Regions from separate parts of the Pseudarthrobacter sp. W1I19 genome, predicted to be linked through region 1. Evidence: riboswitches for the same ligand, from Rfam matches in the RefSeq annotation. Region 1 holds a riboswitch; each other region holds the start of a gene.

Region 1 (3,266 bases):
ATCCTGAAGGACGGGCCGGTGGACTACACACGGTTCTTCCGGAACCTCGGGCACGCGGCCCGGGGAAACTCCCGGCCCGCCCGAAGCATGGTCCTGGACCTCGCGGCTTTCGATGCCTGGGCAGAACGGTGGCTGGCCCTGCAGCCCGACGCCGAACTTATGGACCGGGTCAATCCTGCCTACATTCCGCGCAACCACCTTGTCGAGGAAGCGCTCGCCGCCGCAACGGACGGCGATGTTGGTCCCTTCAACCGGCTCGTGGAAGTGGTCCGTGACCCGTACCGGGAACGGGCGGGACTGGAGCGCTACGCCGAAGGAGCGCCGGAGGACTTCGGCAGCTACCAGACGTTCTGCGGCACCTGAGAACGGCGGGAACCGGCAAAAACGAAACAGGGGCGGCAGGCGGGAAACCCCGCCTGCCGCCCCTGTCCGGGTGGTGTTGCTTAGGCTACGCGGACGAAGGAAGCGCCCGGGAGCCAGCTGATGGAGTGGACCTCGGTCTTGAAACCGTCCACGCCGCCGCTCACGACCTGGCCGTTGCCGGCATACACGCCGACGTGGCCGGCGGTGATCACCAGGTCACCGGCAGCGGGGGTACCCACCACGGAACCGTACTGGTAGAACTGGCCGGGGGCCAGGTCGCCAACAGACTTGCCCACGCTGCGCAGGGCCTTCTCCACCATGGCGGTGCAGTCCTGCTGGACGCCAACCTGGCCGTAGGCCGATGCCAGGATCGAAGCGCCGGCGCCCGAACCCGTGGCAGCCGGAGCTGACGCGTAGGAAACGTTCACCCCGGTGTTGGCCGGAGCCGCGGCAACAGCTGTCTGGGCGGGAGCAGGAGCAGCGGCCGCCTGGACGGGGGCCGGAGCAGCTGCAACATAGCCGGCGCCCGGAATCTGGATCTGGTCGCCGGGGTAGATGATCGTGGAGATGGCCAGGCCGTTGGCGGCCAGGACATCGTTAAGGCTGACGCCGTAGGCAGCGGAGATGCCGCCCAGGGTGTCGCCGGCAACCACGGTGTGCACGTTGGCGGCAGCTGCTGCAGGTGCAGCCACGGCAGCGGCGGGTGCCACAGACGCCTGGGTGTTAGTGGTCCCGGTGGTGTCCGGTCCGGTTACGCCTGCGTGGGCTGGGGCCCCCACACCGAAGGCAATGCCGGAAGCTGCTGCTACGGCCAGAGCCGGGCGGCCAAGCGACTTGGCTGATACAGCCAAGCCCTGGAGCGCGATTGAGCGAGCCGGAGTCGCGCGGTGACGGGCGGTGCTGGAATTTTTTGACACGTTTGATCGCCTCTCCCATGCCTGCGGGGTGAGCTGTCGGGTTCGGGTTGGAGATACCCGGCCGGTAGCGGCTCCGGACGGAACGGAAAGGCGCTATCGACTTAACCCCAAGGCCTCGCATGAGGCCGCGGAAAGGTGGTTCCCCCGTCCCTGCCAGCTGGAAACGATTGAATCCCGGATCAGCGGCAGGGCTCGGCATGCTGAGGGGAATGTCCCGTCTGGGAGGGACACCTGAAGACCATAACCTGCCAGCCTGCCGATTGTCACATTTGGATAACATACGAGCGGCTTCTCTCGTATTCCGCAAATGACTGGATGTTCTATGCATAACGGGCTGACCACGGAAGATAGGCGCGCCGACGTGTGCCTCGTGGGCTTCGTCACAAAGTAATAAAAGGGGGTGCAGGCGCCAGTGAAAATCTTTGCTCATGGCTGGCAAGTGGGGCAGGATATTGCGCACCCGGAGGAGGTCCCTTTGACGCAACTTGGCAAGTATGAGATAGGTAAAACGAAGCCCAGGCCACCGCTGCCTGGAACGACACGCTTGGGTGGTTCGGCCAGCATCTCTGAGCTTCCGCCCACCTCCTGGCTTTTCACCCCGCCTCCGGGCAAGGGTGGCATCTCCGCTGCATAACGATGTCAGCACGCCAGCCTTCAACTGCAGGTTGAAGGCGTATGCTTCCGAACTATGTCTCGGTTCGTTATCAAAGCCCGCCTGCCCCTGCCTGCGGCGCTGCTGGCTCTTGCCCTGACGGGTACTGTTTGGCTCGGCCCGGCCGGCGCTGCGGACCAGGATCCTTCGGGTGATTACCCCTCGTGGGAGGATGTCCAGCAGGCAAAGCTGACGGAGTCCGGCACCGCAGAGGAAATCGACAGGATAAATGGCCTGCTGGGTGGCCTGCAGGCCCAGTCCGAGTCTCTGGGTGCAGTGGCCGTCCAGTCAGCGGCCGAGTATGCCGTCACAGACTCAGCGCTTCAGGCGGCCAGCGCAAAAGTGGGGGCCCTCACGGCCCAGGTTTCGCAGTCGAACGCGGAGCTGTCCCGGCACCGGAAGGAACTGGGTGCCCTCGCCGCCCAGTCCTATAAGACCGGCGGCACCACCATGGGATTCTTCGTTGCCCTGGATGCGATCCAGACCAACAGTGTCCAGGGGCTCAATGTGGTGCAGATCGTGGGTGACAAAACGGCAGGGTTGGTGGCCAGGGCCGCGTCGGCCGGACGGATCGCCTCCTCGCTGGCTGCCCAGGAAAGTGCCGCCAAAGCCGAACGTGAGCGGTTGTCCCTTGAAGCCAAAGCGAAACTGGATGCCGCCCGGTCCGCGCAGGATGCGATGGCACGGCAGGTAGCGGAAAGCCAGCAGCGCAGCGAGGAGCTGACGGCGCAGCTGGCTTCTCTCAAGGGCACGACGGCGGCAGTTGAGGGCGCGTACCGGCAGGGCCAGGCGGCGCAGGCCGCCTATGAGGCAGCGCAGGCCGCGAAGCGCGCTGCAGCTGCTGAGCAGACCCGTCAGCAGGCAGAAGCTGCAGCCAGGGCGGCCGCCGCGGCTGCAGTCCGCCCGCAGGCTCCGGCCGCCCCTGCACCGGCCAATCCAGCACCCGCGAACCCCGCACCTGCCAATCCAGCACCCGCGAACCCCGCACCCGCCAACCCGGCGCCGGCGAATCCTGCCCCCGCACCCGCGCTGCCGGTGGCACCCGTCCCGCCGCCCGTCGTCGTGCCGTCCGTTCCAGGCGGTGCCGTCAACGACCCGGCAGGGGCCAAGAGCTACGCCTCGGGGCGGCTGGGTGCATACGGCTGGGGCCAGGACCAGTTCCTGTGCCTCGCCCAGCTCTGGACCAAGGAATCGAACTGGCTGACAACGGCCACCAACCCCTACTCCGGCGCCTATGGAATAGCCCAGGCGCTGCCACCCGGCAAATACTCCAGCGCCGGCAGCGACTGGCTCACCAGTTACCGCACCCAGGTCGATTGGGGCCTGGGCTACAT
Region 2 (3,266 bases), 1.9 Mb from region 1:
CCTGGTCACGTCCGCTGACCTCGTCCTGGCCGACATCCGAATGGAAGCAGCCGGCCTGCCCATGCCGGCCGTCGCAGTCACGGCTGAACTGGTGACCCGCGGCAAACCGGATCCCGAGGGATACCTGAAGGCCGCAGCCAACCTTGGCGTGGACCCGGCTGAAGCCGTGGTGTTCGAAGACGCTCCAGCGGGAATCGCCGCAGGCGTGGCCGCCGGAATCCGCACGGTGGCCGTGGGACCCAACACCGGCCCACTGCCCGCAGGCGTCCTGCACATAGCGGATTACAGCGGAGTCGCCGTCGAAGCCGGCCAGGACGGTGAAGGCCGGACCGTCATTTCTTTCCGGCTTTAAGGTCGGTTACCACCTTGGCGATACGCCGCGACCGCGTTTCGGGCGTCTTGGCCTCGGCCAGCGGCTCCACGTACCGTCGCTGGGCGCTGTAGCTCAGCGTGGCGTAGAACTGCCGGGCGGCCGGTTCCGCCGCCATCGCAGCGGCAAGGTCCTCGGGGACTTCCACGATGCGAGGTTGCGTGTCCAGCTCCAGGTCCACTTCAACTGTGTCCCCAGCCGAAACGCCAACGAATTCGCGATTGGCTGCGCTGAGCGAAATGAGGTTCTGGCCACCCATCACCGCGATGCTGCTGCGGTAGCTCCTGCCGTTGATGGTCACCACTACAGGCGGTCGTTTGCCCGCGTCCAAGGCCGCGAGGACCTCATCGGGAACTTCGATGCCGGTCTTGTTTCCGGTGCCTTGGATGGTGGTGGTGAACTTCATGGGTCACAGTATGCCGGGCCTTCTGCCACTCCAACAGATGCGGCGCGCCATGGGTCACGGTTCGCCGGGTGCTCAGGCCAGTTGTGGGCTCAGTACCAGTTGTTGGAGAGGTGGAAGTTCAGCGCGCCACACGGGGACTGGTAGCGCTCCTGGATGTAGTTCAGGCCCCAGTTGATCTGCGTGCGGTAGTTGGTCAGGTAGTCCGGACCGGCGCTGGCCATCTTTTCAGCGGGCAGGGACTGGACGATGCCGTACGCGCCGCTGCTGGCGTTGGTGGCCGTGGTGGTCCAGTCGGACTCCTTGTCCCACAGGGTTACCAAGCACTGCATCTGGTCCTGTGCCCAGCCGTAGCTGGCAAGCTGACCGGCGGCATAAGCCTGGGCGCCGGCGGGATCGTTGACCGCGACGGCGGGGGCAGGCTCAGGTGCGGGGGCAGGCTCAGGAGCCGCGGCAGGCGCGGGGGCAGGCTCGGGAGCCGGTGCCGGTTCGGCTGCGGGCACTGGTGCGGGCTCTGCGGCCGGTGCCGGTGCCGGCTCTGCCGCCTGCGGGGCCACCGCGATCTCCTCAGCAGCGGCGGCCGGTGCCGGGTTGGCCCGGATTTCGCTCTTCTCGATGCTGAGGTTGGACTGGGCCTCGGCGGCCTGCGTTTCGGTGGCGGGAACCCTGATGCTTAACTCGGTCGCCTGTCCGGCCGCTCCGACACCTACCAGGAGGGCCGCGGATGCGGCGAAGACGGCGGCGCGCTTGCCGATGAAGGGAAACTTGCCGGCTGTGCGTCCGGCGTGGGGTGCAGACCCGGATTTCGGGCGCGGTTTAACCAGGAATTTAGACATGATGAATCGCCTCTCACACCTGCGGAGTTAGCTGTCGGGTTCGGATGAGGGCATCCGGCCGCACGGAAAGTACACGTGCGTGCTTAACCCCAAGGGCAGTTATTGCCCGGGACGATGGGTCCCCCGCCTCTGCCGTTGCTCAAGCGGAATCCGGGAAGCGGCAGAGCTTGGCGTCATCCGGATATGGGCTCCCGATCAGGAACCTCACCCAATCGACGGTACAGGAGTCAGGCACTTAAGTCACATTTTGGTAACAGCGATCGCGACGACGGCGCGTCGCTTTGCTACGAAAGCTGATGAAGGGGGAGCTGCAGGGCGAACTGGGTACGTCCTGGCTGTGACGTCACCGTTACTTTGCCGCCATGGGCCTCGACGATGGATTCCACGATGGACAATCCCAGTCCGCTGGTGCCTTCAGCAGCGGAGGCGCCGGCCAGGCCGGACGCGCCCTTCCGGGCCGCGTCTGCGCGGGCGAAGCGCGAGAAGACATGGTCCACGAACTCCACAGGGATCCCGCCGCCGTCGTCCGTTACCGTTACTACCGCCGCGCCGTCAGGCGACGTGCCCACCCCGGTGACCACGGTGGTTCCCGGGGGAGTGTGCTTGCGTGCGTTGGAGAGCAGGTTCATCAGGACCTGTCGCAGCTGCGAGGCGTCGCCGTTGACCACCACGGGTTCCTCGGCGACTTCCAGCCGCCAGTTGTGGTCGGGTGCCATCACTTTTTCGTCGCTGACGCCGTCAATCACCAGGTGCGTCAGATCCACCTCGCTGAGCTTGAGCGGCTGGCCCTCATCGAGCCGGGCCAGCAGCAGCAGGTCTTCCACCAGGGCGGTCATCCGCTCAGACTGGCTCTGCACGCGTGCCAGCGACTTTTCGCCGTCGGGGGTGAACTTCTCCGTCATCCGCATCAGCTCTGTGTAGCCGCGGATGGCCGTGAGGGGAGTGCGCAGCTCGTGCGAGGCATCGGCCACAAACTGCCGCACCTTGGTTTCGCTCTTCTGCCGTGCCTGCAGCGCATTGGCCACGTTGTCCAGCAGGAGGTTAAGCGCGTGGCCCACGCTGCCCACTTCCGTTCCCGGATTGGAGTTCGACGGCGGCACGCGCACCGCGAGTGCCACCTCGCCGGCGTCCAGCGGCAGCTGCGAAACGCGCGTGGCCACCTCTGACAGCTGCTCGAGGGGCTTCATGGAACGGCGGATCAGCACCGTTCCCGCCAACCCGATGAGCAGCAGGCCGGCCAGGGATACGAACACAAAGGTCCAGACGAGGGAAGCGAGCGTACTTTCCTTGGCGGCGAGGGGGAGTCCGGTCACCAACACGTCGCCGTAGTTCGTTTTCACGGCTGTCAACCGGTAGTCGCCGTTGGAGAGGGTGCGGTCCACTGGCTGTGCATCTGTGGCCAAAGCCACCAGGGCCTGCTTGTCCTCGGCGGACAGCGGCGAGCGGGAGGTGTCAGAGGCCAGGAACCCGGCGCTGTTGACTTGTCCGTTGAGGATGCGGGCGTTCAGGGTGCCCACGCTCTGGCCGCGGGCGTCCAGTGGATCCCGGCCGTTGAAGCCGCCCATGGGAGGACGGCCCGGATTGTTGGACCGCTCCGCCGCTTGGCTGAGCTGGTCATCGAGCTGGCGGGTGAGGAACGCGTCCATGGATGCGTAGC
Region 3 (3,266 bases), 1.7 Mb from region 1:
CTTTTGCGGGGCAAAGTAGTAAACGTCACTCTGTGCCACATCGACGTCCAGGCCGCCGGCGGCAGAGGTGGCGTCCACCAGGACCAGCGAGCCCTTGTCCGCGCCGGAGACGCGCTGCACGGGTGCAGAGACGCCGGTGCTGGTCTCGTTCTGCGGCCAGGCGTAAACGTCCACGCCGGCTTCGGCCTGGGCGGAGGGGCGGGTGCCGGGCTCGGACTTGATGATGGAGGACGCATCAAGGAAGGGTGCCTTGTTGGTGGCCGCGGCAAACTTGGAGCCGAACTCACCAAAGGAAAGATGCTGCGCCTTCTTCTCGACCAGGCCGAAGCTGGCGATGTCCCAGAATGCCGTGGAGCCGCCCACGCCGAGAACCACCTCGTACCCTTCGGGCGCCCGGAAGAACTGGCTCAGCCCCTCGCGGACGGAGCCCACGAGGTTCTTGACCGGGGCCTGGCGGTGAGAGGTGCCGAGGATGTCCTTTGACGCGGCTGACAGGGCATCAATCTGCTCCTGCCGGACCTTGGAAGGCCCGGCGCCGAACCGTCCGTCCTTGGGCAGGAGGTCGGCGGGAATAGTGATGCTGGTTTCGCTCACGGGTGCTCCAATTTCGGCATGGACGTAACTGTGGTCCGGACGGGTGTTGGCGGCCGGCAGTCTGCAGTGACTGCAACCAGGGCCTTCCTCATTCTGCCTGAAGCGCTGATTCCGCGGGAACCCGTACCGTCATAGTCCAGTCAATGAGACGCCCGCGTAGCACACACGCGAACTATTCGGACAAAGTCAAAATAGGCTAAGCTTTTCCACGGACTACGTCGCGGTGTAAGGCGATACGGTGGGACAACGCAAGGTACTGCGCTCGAGGAGCTGAGCTGGATGACGGATCTGATCGACACTACGGAGATGTACCTTCGGACCATATTGGAGCTTGAGGAAGAGAACATCGTTGCTCTTCGTGCGCGCATCGCCGAACGGCTCCGCCACTCCGGGCCCACCGTCTCCCAGACCATCGGCAGGATGGAGCGGGACGGGCTGGTGATTGTCTCTGGAGACCGGCATCTGGAACTCACTGAAACGGGCCGCAAGCGTGCAACGGAGGTTATGCGCAAGCACCGCCTCGCCGAGCGCCTGCTCGCCGATGTGATCGGCCTGGACTGGGCCTACGTCCATGACGAAGCCTGCCGCTGGGAGCATGTGATGAGCGAACGGGTGGAGCGGCGCATCTATGAGCTGCTCAACCACCCCACCGAATCACCCTACGGAAATCCGATTCCCGGCCTGGCAGCCCTGGGTGGCGCGCCGTCCCTGGGTTTTGCCGACGGCGCCATCAGCCTCCTGGATGCGATGAAGTCCTATGGTCCGGCATCAGAGGTGACCGTGAGCCGGCTTGCAGAGCCCATCCAGGTGGAACCGGAACTGCTGTCCCAGCTCGATGAAGGCGGTATCCGTCCGGGCGCCACCGTGACTCTGGAGCGGGTGGGCGATTACATTTCGGTACGGGTTCCGGGCATTGAAGGGGCGCTGGAACTGCCGCCCGAGGTGGCCGCGCACGTGTTTGTCGCCATCCGCCAGCCTGCAGCTTAGGGGCTGACTACCCCATCACAGGGCATATACCCAAAGATAACGGAATTGTTACTAAGGGCCTTAAGCCCCTATAGTTGAACCAAACGTTGATATTAAAGCGTTACCTGATCTGGAGCCGAGCTCTGCCAGCGGATCAGGAGCACGAGTCGTAACTGGCAGAGGCGGGGGAACCACAAGCGGCAGCGGGGGACTGCCTTGGGGTGAAGTCCGTCAGCAGCAAGCCTCTTCCAGTGAAGGATCCCTACCGGGATATCTCTGTGCCGAAGCTTGCTTACGGCGGACCGGGTCTTTGAACTCTCTGACCCGAATCCGACAGCTAACTTCGCAGGCTTTCCAGAGAGGAACCCTTCTTGACCATGCAGAATTCCAGGGGACGCCGCCGCGCGGCGGGCCCTGCTTCGACACCGCGTGTTGTCGAAGTCATCACCTCGGAGCGCCCCCGCGATCTCCACCGTGATGCGCGCCGCCGTCGGGGTCCCCTCCGCCAGATCACCGAGTTCGCGTCCGCCAGCGGGATCGGCCAAAAGGCCGGCGTTGCCCTTGCCGCCACCGGCCTGGTCCTCACTGTCACGGTTCCGGCCACCAGTCCCGTTATGGCCAACGATGCTTCGGGCGCCACGCCTGTTGCCGCCTCTGCCGTGGCGCCCCAGCCGCAAATCTCAGCGGAAGCGGGCGCCCAGATCGACTTCAGCCGCTCCGCCGTGGTTACCCAGGCTGATCCGGACGGCAAGCTGAAGCAGCTGCTCAGTGCCCAGTCGGCGGGCGCCATCAGCCGCGCAGCCTCGACCGGCAGCCTCGGCGCTCCGCTCGCCGTGATGACCACCGCCTCGCCCTTTGGCTACCGCGTGAGCCCCATCACCGGCGGCAACGGCGACTTCCACCGCGGACAGGACTATGTGGCGCAATGCGGCACCTCCGTCATGGCCGCCGCCACCGGAACCGTGACCTTTGTGGGCTGGCACCAGTTCGGTGGCGGGAACCGCGTTGTGATCGACCATGGCAACGGCCTGGAAACCACCTACAACCACCTGTCGTCCTTCAGCGTGAAGGAAGGGCAGACCGTATCGCGCGGGGAAGCCATCGCGCTCAGCGGCACTACGGGAGCCTCCACAGGCTGCCACCTTCACTTCGAAGTCCAGGTCAATGGCGAAGTGGTTGATCCCACTGGCTGGCTCTAGTCAAGTGACGGTGAACTATCAGATGGTCTTGACTTGCCGTGACCTGAATGTGACATTCAGTCAAAACTGCTGTACCGTCTAACTCGCGTCAACTTTTCCGAAGTTGACGCTCTTGTGCGGATTGCCTAGCTCTGCCACCGCTCAAGGTCCGTTCGCATGACATCGTCTGGCAGGGGCGGGGGAACCAATTTTGGCCTTTCCATGGAAAGACCTTGGGGTTAAGTCGCAAAGCTTCCTTGGAAGCAGCGCGGCCGGGTGACTCCCATCCGAATCCGACAGCTCACCTCGCAGGCATTGGGAGAGGCTACCTTCGTGTCTTCACGCCATAATTCTGCGCGCCACCGTGCGCAAACGGTTCGTACCAACCCCCTGGACACTGTGTCCAAGGCCGTTAGTGCCAATGCCGGGACAGTTGGTCGCCAGGCTGCAGTCATCGCAGCTGCCTCCGGCCTGATCCTGAGCATGGGCCTGCCGGCCACTGCCGCGGACAACACCGCTGGTGTTTCC

What was found. Region 1 has a riboswitch for cyclic di-AMP ahead of QF038_RS08560 (LysM peptidoglycan-binding domain-containing protein). Riboswitches for the same ligand answer to the same signal wherever they lie in the genome.
Region 2: linked by a shared signal. The riboswitch ahead of QF038_RS17095 (hypothetical protein) and the one ahead of QF038_RS08560 (LysM peptidoglycan-binding domain-containing protein) in region 1 are both predicted to bind cyclic di-AMP.
Region 3: linked by a shared signal. The riboswitch ahead of QF038_RS16500 (M23 family metallopeptidase) and the one ahead of QF038_RS08560 (LysM peptidoglycan-binding domain-containing protein) in region 1 are both predicted to bind cyclic di-AMP.

Annotation. Positions count from the first base shown of each region.
Region 1 covers NZ_JAUSZR010000001.1:1,826,658-1,829,923, forward strand. Annotated here, with positions in the region: gene QF038_RS08555 (YdiU family protein) at 1-363, shown strand, start outside; gene QF038_RS08560 (LysM peptidoglycan-binding domain-containing protein) at 444-1,280, opposite strand; cyclic di-AMP (ydaO/yuaA leader) riboswitch at 1,284-1,488, opposite strand; gene QF038_RS08565 (lytic transglycosylase domain-containing protein) at 1,969-3,266, shown strand, end outside.
Region 2 covers NZ_JAUSZR010000001.1:3,717,025-3,720,290, reverse strand. Annotated here, with positions in the region: gene QF038_RS17105 (HAD-IA family hydrolase) at 1-352, shown strand, start outside; gene QF038_RS17100 (YdeI/OmpD-associated family protein) at 333-776, opposite strand; gene QF038_RS17095 (hypothetical protein) at 866-1,609, opposite strand; cyclic di-AMP (ydaO/yuaA leader) riboswitch at 1,615-1,775, opposite strand; gene QF038_RS17090 (HAMP domain-containing sensor histidine kinase) at 1,894-3,266, opposite strand, start outside.
Region 3 covers NZ_JAUSZR010000001.1:3,575,174-3,578,439, reverse strand. Annotated here, with positions in the region: gene serC (phosphoserine transaminase) at 1-594, opposite strand, end outside; gene QF038_RS16505 (metal-dependent transcriptional regulator) at 874-1,581, shown strand; cyclic di-AMP (ydaO/yuaA leader) riboswitch at 1,685-1,927, shown strand; gene QF038_RS16500 (M23 family metallopeptidase) at 1,938-2,759, shown strand; cyclic di-AMP (ydaO/yuaA leader) riboswitch at 2,907-3,067, shown strand; gene QF038_RS16495 (C40 family peptidase) at 3,138-3,266, shown strand, end outside.